2 regions of the Thermoanaerobacterium sp. CMT5567-10 genome follow, and region 1 is predicted to be linked to the other one. Evidence: riboswitches for the same ligand, from Rfam matches in the RefSeq annotation. Region 1 holds a riboswitch; the other holds the start of a gene.
The links. Region 1 has a riboswitch for FMN ahead of ribD (bifunctional diaminohydroxyphosphoribosylaminopyrimidine deaminase/5-amino-6-(5-phosphoribosylamino)uracil reductase RibD). Riboswitches for the same ligand answer to the same signal wherever they lie in the genome.

Region 1 (4,428 bases):
CCTGCCCTTACCAAAACACCTCCTTCTTTTGCTTCTAGTGGAAATACATGCCCTGGCTTCGCAAAATCATCCGGCTTAGAATTACGATCTATAAGCATTTTTATTGTAAATGCCCTTTCGTACGCCGAAATGCCAGTTTTACAGCTTTTGTGATCTACAGATACAGTAAAGGCAGTTTCTCTGTTATCAGTATTTTCAGATACCATCTTGCCTATATTTAATTCTTTAAGCCTTTTATCACTCATGGGAACACATACTAATCCACGTCCATACTTTATCATAAAATTTATATCTTCGCCTCTAACTTTTTCTGCTGCTATCACAAGGTCCCCTTCATTTTCCCTGTCTTCGTCATCGACTACAATGACCATTTTACCATTTTTGATGTCTTCTATTGCACTTTCTATCGTATCGAACATTTATATCACATCTCCTTAAAATTTAAAAGCAATGAATTATTGAAACTGCCCTATAAAGTCCCAGCACTATATATCAAAAGCCATTTTCTAATACAAGCTCCTTCATTCCTTTTTTTAACAGCAGTTTTTCAGCATACTTCGATAGTATGTCTACTTCTATATTGACACTATCTCCGATTCTCTTAAAGTTTAGTGTTGTATTTAACTCCGTATGCGGTATGACAGAAACCGTAAAATATGAAGCTAACGCCTCCACAACTGTCAAACTTATTCCGTCGACAGCTATGCTTCCTTTGCTTGCAACGTATTTTGAGTACCTTTCATCAATCTTGATTTTAAATACATTTGAATTCATAATTCGATTTTTATTAACGATTGTACCGACAGTATCTACGTGTCCTGTCACAATATGGCCATTTAACCTGCCAGATATGCTTAAAGCTCTTTCTAAATTGACCATGCTTCCTATTTTTAAGTCTCCTAAATTACTGGATTTTAGTGTTTCTCTCATCAAATCCGCTGTAAATAGATTTTTTCCTACATTTGTAACAGTCAAGCATACTCCATTTACAGCTATGCTATCTCCAATAGCTGTACCGTCTAAAACATTTTCGCATTCAATTGCTATTTTTGTAATATCTCCACGTTGTATCATCTTAACTTTGCCAATCTCTTCTATTATTCCTGTAAACATAGTAACACCTACTTTTTAATATAACCTTCTATAAGTATGTCATCATCAAATCTTTTTACGTCTAATTTTTCAACAATTATGGCATCTTTAATCAAATCAATGCCTTTTCCTTCTACAGGCGTCAAAGAATTGCTTCCACCTATTATTTTTGGAGCTATATAGAACATCACCTTGTCTACTATTCCTTCTTTTAAAGCAGAATAATTTAGTGTTCCTCCACCTTCTATGATTACACTGTCTATCCCTCTCTCTCCTAACATATCCATCAATTTTTTTAAATCTACTTCACCGTTTAACTTGTCAAGTACAACTACATCTACACCTAAATCCCTTAATGCTTTTACTTTTTTATAGGGCATCATATCCGTTGTTGCTACTATTGTCGTGGCAGATTTGTCAATTACAACATTTGCATCTAGAGGAATCCTGCCGCGGCTATCAACAATCACCCTTAAGGGATTCTTAAGCCCATCTATTCGCGTCGTAAGATATGGATTATCTTTTATAACTGTGTTTATACCTACCATTATTGCCATAACACTGCCTCTCATCATATGAACATGTTCTCTCGATTTTTCATTTGTTATCCATTTAGAATCGCCTGTTATAGTTGCAATCTTCCCATCAATCGTCATGGCAGACTTTAATATTACATACGGCTTTTTAGTAGTAATGTACTTTATAAATATTTCATTTACCTTCTCTGCCTGCTCTTTTAATAAACCTGTATACACATTTAAGCCTGCTTCTTTGAGATGTTTTATTCCCTTTCCTGAAACAAGTTTATTTGGGTCCTCCATAGCTATATACACATCTTTTATACCTGATTTTACAATAGCATCTACACAAGGCGGCGTTTTTCCATAATGACAGCACGGTTCTAATGTGACATAAAGCTGAGCTCCTTTTACATCTTCTTTAACGCTTTTTAGTGCATTTATTTCTGCATGTGGTCCTCCATAGTATTCATGGTACCCTTCACCTATTATCCTGCCATTTTTAACAATTACTGCACCTACTAAAGGATTTGGATTTGTGTGCCCTAAGCCTAATCTTGCAAGCTGTAATGCCCTTTTCATATATTTCTCCATAAAAACACCCCAAAAATAAACTTAGCCCTGAAGTATGTAATACTTCAGGGCATTTCGACAAAATTGCCTATTTACCTTCTTTCATCCAGACTTTACTGTCGGCTCTGGAATCTAACCAGATCTGCCATAAGGCTCGCGGGCTTTACCGCCGGTATGGAATTTCACCAATCCCTGAAGGTTTTTAAATTTATTCAATTTTTTATATTATATCATACTCTTAATAAAAATACTAGTCTATCATTTCTTCAATAGTTCCTCCAGCAGGAATAAAAGGAAGAACCATCTCATCTTTGTCTATCATGCATTCCAAAACGTATGGCTTATTATTAGATAATGCCTCTTTAAATGATTTTTCAAACTCTTCTTTTGTGTAAATTCTTTTGCCAGAGATTCCAAACGCTTCCGCTACTTTTGAAAAATCAAGGTTTGGATTTAAATCCGTCTGAGAATATCTTTTATTGAAAAGGAGATTCTGCCATTGTCTTACCATTCCCAATGTTTGATTATTGAGAATAATAGTTATAACAGGTATATTGTATATAGCCATTGTCTCAAGAGCATGAATATTCATTCTTATGCTGCCGTCACCTGCAATATTTACCACTCTTTTGTCATTTCGCCCTACTTGTGCGCCAATTGACGCAGGAAGCCCAAATCCCATTGTACCAAGACCACCAGATGTCACAAATGTCCTGGGTTCTTTAAATTTAAAATATTGAGCGGTCCACATCTGATTTTGCCCTACTTCCGTTGCCATAATAAGGTTGTCTTTCCCTATTTCCTGCACCTTTTCTATTATCCACTGAGGCTTTAGTTTTCCATCATCTTTATATCTAAATGATGTTTTCTCCTTTATAGATAGAAGCTCTTGAACCCATTCTTCATGATTGATATCTTCAATCCTATCGTTTAACAGTGATAGCACTTCTTTAATATCTCCAACAAGTGGCACATCTACATCGACATTCTTCCCGATTTCTGCAGGATCTATATCGATATGGATGACCCTTGCATTTGGTGCCAATCCACCTACCTTACCAGCAACTCTGTCGCTGAATCTAGTACCTATGGCAATTACTAAGTCAGACTTATAAATCGCTGTATTGGCATATCTGCTTCCGTGCATCCCTATAAGTCCTAGTGATAATTCATCATCCTCTGGGAAACATCCTAAACCCATCAGAGAAGTCGCTACAGGAATCATATTTTCTTTTGCAAAATCATATAAGCTTTTAGACGCTTCACCCCATATAACTCCACCACCTGCAAATATAACAGGCTTTTTACTTGAATTTATTAATTCCGCAGCTTTTATCAAATCCGATTCATCTACATGATGCTTCTTAACTTCGACGTAAAAATCTTTCCTCTTGATAAAATTCATATCTGTTGTTTGTATATCTTTTGGTATATCCACCAGTACAGGTCCAGGCCTTCCTTCCTTTGCTATAAAAAATGCTTCTCTTAAAGTATCAGCTAATTTATCAGGTGATTTTACTATGAAATTATGCTTTGTTACAGGCATAGTAATCCCTGCAATGTCTACTTCTTGAAAAGAATCTTTACCTATCAAGTTTGTAGCAACTTGACCTGTTATTGCAACAATAGGCACAGAATCCATATATGCATTTGCAATGCCTGTTACTAAATTTGTAGCACCCGGACCAGATGTAGCTATACATACACCAACTTTTCCCGTTACTCTTGCATATCCATCTGCCATATGAGCAGCCATCTGCTCATGTGTTGCAAGAATATGATTTAAATCAGAATCATACAAAGCATCGTAAAGTGGTATAACAGAACCACCGGGTATACCAAATACAGTATCTACATCTTGTTCTTTTAAAACTTCTATTATAACTTGCGATCCTTTCAATATCATGTATCACGCCTCCTTTCCCAACAATTATTTAAAACTATACATTCTTTAAAACCGCACCAGTATTTGCAGACGTGACCAATTTTGCGTATCTTGCCATATACCCTGTCTTAATATGTGGCTCGGGTTTTTTGAAATTTTTTCTTCTGTTCTCTATCTCTTCATCGCTTACTCTCAAATTTAGCTTTCTTCCTGGTATGTCTATATCTATGATATCTCCATCGTTTATTAGAGCTATTTCTCCACCTTCCATAGCCTCAGGTGACACATGACCGATGCAAGCTCCTCTTGTTGCACCAGAAAATCTGCCATCTGTTATAAGGGCCACATCTTTATCAAGCC
Region 2 (4,428 bases), 720 kb from region 1:
CTTATATAATATGGCTTAAAATCAATATATGTGCTTAATTCGCCCCTTGCTATTTTTTCTAATGCTATCATCCCAATTGATGACGCCCTCGAGATATTGTTGACAGATGATGCAAAAAACACCTCTTTCGAAGATTCCCTGTTTAAGACATCTTTGTATGGAATTACGCCATCTCCTATGTATATAACATCATCGTTGTATTTATTTACAATGTCTGGCAGTGACTGCACTTCCTTTAATGTTACATCTGATAAAGATGTTAATTCAGCACCGCCTCTATATAAAGATGTATAGACATAACCTCTCAGTGCATCGACTACAGGACATATAATTCCTCTAAATTCCCTTACATTAAATGCAAGGCCATCAAGAGATGATACTCCTACAATCGGTACATTCATCGATTGTGCTAAACCTTTAGCAGTGGCAGCACCTATTCTTAAGCCTGTAAAAGATCCGGGACCTTCACATACAGCAATGTGAGTTATTTCTTCTTTTTTTATCTCAGCCATTTTTAAAAGCTCATCAATCATAGGCATCAATATTATAGAATGCCTTAAATGATTTATTGAAAATTCACCTATCACACCAGTTTCATCTACGAGTGCAGCCGTCGCTGTCTTTGACGATGAATCTATTGCAAGTACCTTCATCACTTCATCTCCTTAACTACTTCATCATATTTTTCGCCATGTGATTCAATCTCTATTGTTCTCTCATCAAAAGTATCACCCATATTCATGCGTATAAATATATTTTCCTTTGGGATAAGGGGCTTTATTTTTTCAGGCCATTCAATAACACATACGCCATCTCCATAAAAATATTCCTCATAACCTATATCGTATAATTCCGTATAATCTTCTATCCTATAGACATCAAAATGATACAGTGGAATATCTCCCAAATGCTCATTTACAATCATAAATGTAGGGCTTGTCACATAATCATCAATTCCCATTCCTTTAGCTATCCCTTTCGTTAAAACTGTCTTTCCCACGCCTAATTCTCCAGATATTAATACAATGCTGCCTCTTTTTAGTAAATTTCCTAATTTAAAACCTATCTTTTCTGTCTCAATAGGACTTTTTGTTTTAAATGACATTTTCATTCGTAACACCACCGTGAAATTTATACAATTATTATATACCAAGTATACCATAAAACAAACGCATAGTAAGTTAGTATTTAAGGCAAAAAAATAACGGATTAATTTCCGCTATTTTAAACACATTACATTTTAAGCATTGGCGACAATTTCTTGTAAATTAGAAATGTTATAATAGATATTACAAATCCTTTTAATATGTTGAATGGGAAAATCCCGTACGCTATCAATGTCCTTAAATCAACTATATGACTGTTTACTGCTTTCCCCATTCCAACAATAGCGCTTAATGGCCATCCCATTATCTTCTGGTACAAGGGTAAAAATACATAGTAATTCAAGACTGATCCAGCAATAGCCATAGCAACTGTTCCAATAATCATTGAAAATATTGCTGATTTCTTTGATTTGTTTCTCATGTATATTACACCTACTGTATACACGTAAATGGAACCAACCACAAAATTTGCTACTTCCCCAATACCAGCAGACTGGCTTACAGGCAAGTGTATCACGTTTTTTACAATTTCTACAAAAATCCCGTATACAGGTCCTAATGCAAATGCTGCTAGTAGTGGCGGTATATCACTGAAATCAAATTTTAAAAAGCCTGGAAATAGTGGTAGCTGAAATTCTAGATACATAAGTACAAATGCTATTGCAGAAAGCAATCCTACAGTTACAATTACTTTCGTCTTGCTGTGTTCCATAAACAAACACCTCCATAATCAAAAATCCTGAAGAATTATCTTCAGGACCATAACAACAAAAATAAATCTTCTTCCATCCAGACTTTACTGTCGGCCTTGGAATCTCACCAAGTCCACCGCATATGCGGGTCGCGGGCTTGCTTACGCTTACCGCCGGTCGGGAATTTCACCCTGCCCTGAAGATATTCTTCACACTTATTAAGTTCTAAATAATATGATGTCATAAAAATATCAATTTGTCAAGTAGCTTTTTAGTCTTTAGCTGTTTTCTCTATGATAACAGTACCTGTTTTCCCACATAAAGCATCATATGCTTTTTCAAGAGATGTTATTATTGCACGCCTTCCATGTTTTGAGTTTGCAAATCTTATTGCAGCCTTAACCTTCGGCAGCATGCTTCCTGGTGCAAAATGGCCTTCTTCTAAATACCTCTGTGCTTCATCACTTGAAATTACATCCAGTGATTTTTCATCTGGCTTTTTATAATTGATGTACACTTTTTCCACAGCAGTTAAAATCAAAAGTATATCTGCATCTAAATCTTCTGCAAGCTTCTCAGACGCAAGATCCTTATCTATTACGGCAGCAACACCTTTTAAGCTGTCATTTTCTTTTACAACAGGTATTCCTCCTCCACCTGCTGTTATGACTACAACACCATTATTTTCAAGCAATTTAATTGTACTTAATTCAACTATTTCCTTTGGCTCTGGAGATGCTACAACTCTCCTGTATCCTCTGCCGCTGTCCTCCACCATTTCATATCCTTTATTTTTTATAAGCATCTCTGCTTCTTCCTTTGAGTAAAAAGGCCCAATTGGTTTTGTTGGATGCAAAAATGCAGGATCATCTTTATCAACAACTACTTGTGTCACTATTGTTGCAGCATCTTTATCTATGTTTCTCTCCTTAAAAACTTCGCCTAAACACTGCTGTATCATATAGCCTATCATACCTTGACTTTCCGCACCGCATATGTCAAAAGGCATCGCAGGTATTATGTTAGAAGCCGTCTCATTTTGTATGACTATATTGCCAACCTGTGGGCCATTGCCATGTGTCACAATCACAGAGTACCCTTCTTCTATGATATCTGCAATATATGAAGCTGTCTTTCTTATCGCATTTAATTGAGATTCTGCGGTGGGCACCATATCTTTATCTTGCAGTGCATTTCCCCCAAGCGCTATAACTACTTTTCCCTTCATCGTATCCTCCTACTTAAGCAAATAATAACATTTTACATTATATCATTTTATTCATGATTTGAATAGTAGGCGAAAATTAAGCCAAGGCATATAAATTTACCTTGGCTTAATTACTATAAAATTGTGGCAATCATGACAGCTTTTATAGTGTGCTTTCTGTTCTCTGCCTCATCCCAAACTCTCGATTGCTTCCCTTCTATTACTTCATATGTTACTTCTTGCCCTTTTACTGCAGGTAAGCAGTGTAAAAATATCGTATCAGATCTTTTTGTCTTTTTCATCATCTCATCATTTACTTGGAATGGCCTTAGAAGCATTTCCCTTTCTTTTTGCTTAGATTCTTCTCCCATAGATGCCCATACATCTGTGTAAATTGCGTGTGCACCTTCCAATCCTTCGCCTGGCACATCTGTTATTGTAAAGCTTCCTCCATTTTCTTTTGCCATATCTTTGATTTCTTTTATGTATTCTTCTGATGGCCAAAGCTCTTTAGGTGAATTTATCACATAATCCATACCCATTTTTGCACATCCAACCGCTAGCGTATTTGCCATATTATTTCTCCCATCGCCTACAAATGCCAATTTTGTACCTTTCAGATATCCAAATTCTTCTTCTATCGTCATTAAATCGGCCAAAACTTGCGTAGGATGATATTCGTCAGTAAGCCCATTGTAAACAGGCACACCAGAATATTTTGCAAGTGCTTCTACAGTCTTTTGATTGAATCCTCTAAATTCTATTGCATCAAACATCCTGCCAAGAACTCTTGCTGTATCCTCTATCGATTCTTTTGCCCCAAGCTGTATATCATCTGTTGACAAAAAAACCGGGTGCCCACCTTCCTCGCCAAAAGCCGTCTCGAATGCACATCTAGTTCTGGTGGAGCGCTTTTCAAATATCAATGCAATAGTCTTTCCTAAAAATCTTTGATGAACTATCCCTGCTTTTCTCTCAGCCTTTACCTGTTTTGCTATATCAAGAAGATATATTATCTCTTGTGGTGTATAATCTTTTAACGTCAATAAACTTCTACCTTTTAAATTAAATGCCATTTATTTTCCTCCTCATTATTGATAATACAATTGCTTATGTTTTTATTATGCTTCATAGACTAATTGTCCATTTACAAATACATACTTTGTCTTTGTTTTTATCTCAATTGGGCTACCGTCCAATACAGCTATATCTGCATCTTTTCCCTTCTCAATGCTTCCTACCCTGTCAGATATGCCTACTATTTTTGCTGGATTTATAGTAATTGCTTTCAGAGCTTCCATCTCATCCATTCCTTCTCTCACTGCAAGACCTGCGCAGATGGGAAGGTAATTTAAAGGAATAACTGGATGATCTGTCATAATAGCCACATCTAACCCGGCTTTTGATAAAATTCCCGGAGTTT

Region 2: another riboswitch for FMN. It lies ahead of Q2T46_RS11870 (ECF transporter S component); the one in region 1 lies ahead of ribD (bifunctional diaminohydroxyphosphoribosylaminopyrimidine deaminase/5-amino-6-(5-phosphoribosylamino)uracil reductase RibD).

What each region holds. Positions count from the first base shown of each region.
Region 1 is NZ_CP130558.2:1,630,320-1,634,747, forward strand. It holds gene Q2T46_RS08455 (bifunctional 3,4-dihydroxy-2-butanone-4-phosphate synthase/GTP cyclohydrolase II) at 1-419, opposite strand, end outside; gene Q2T46_RS08460 (riboflavin synthase) at 493-1,113, opposite strand; gene ribD (bifunctional diaminohydroxyphosphoribosylaminopyrimidine deaminase/5-amino-6-(5-phosphoribosylamino)uracil reductase RibD) at 1,122-2,204, opposite strand; FMN riboswitch at 2,274-2,387, opposite strand; gene ilvB (biosynthetic-type acetolactate synthase large subunit) at 2,434-4,089, opposite strand; gene ilvD (dihydroxy-acid dehydratase) at 4,124-4,428, opposite strand, start outside.
Region 2 is NZ_CP130558.2:2,345,470-2,349,897, reverse strand. It holds gene tsaB (tRNA (adenosine(37)-N6)-threonylcarbamoyltransferase complex dimerization subunit type 1 TsaB) at 1-653, opposite strand, end outside; gene tsaE (tRNA (adenosine(37)-N6)-threonylcarbamoyltransferase complex ATPase subunit type 1 TsaE) at 653-1,111, opposite strand; gene Q2T46_RS11870 (ECF transporter S component) at 1,234-1,818, opposite strand; FMN riboswitch at 1,880-2,006, opposite strand; gene arcC (carbamate kinase) at 2,070-3,026, opposite strand; gene argF (ornithine carbamoyltransferase) at 3,140-4,081, opposite strand; gene Q2T46_RS11855 (amidohydrolase) at 4,127-4,428, opposite strand, start outside.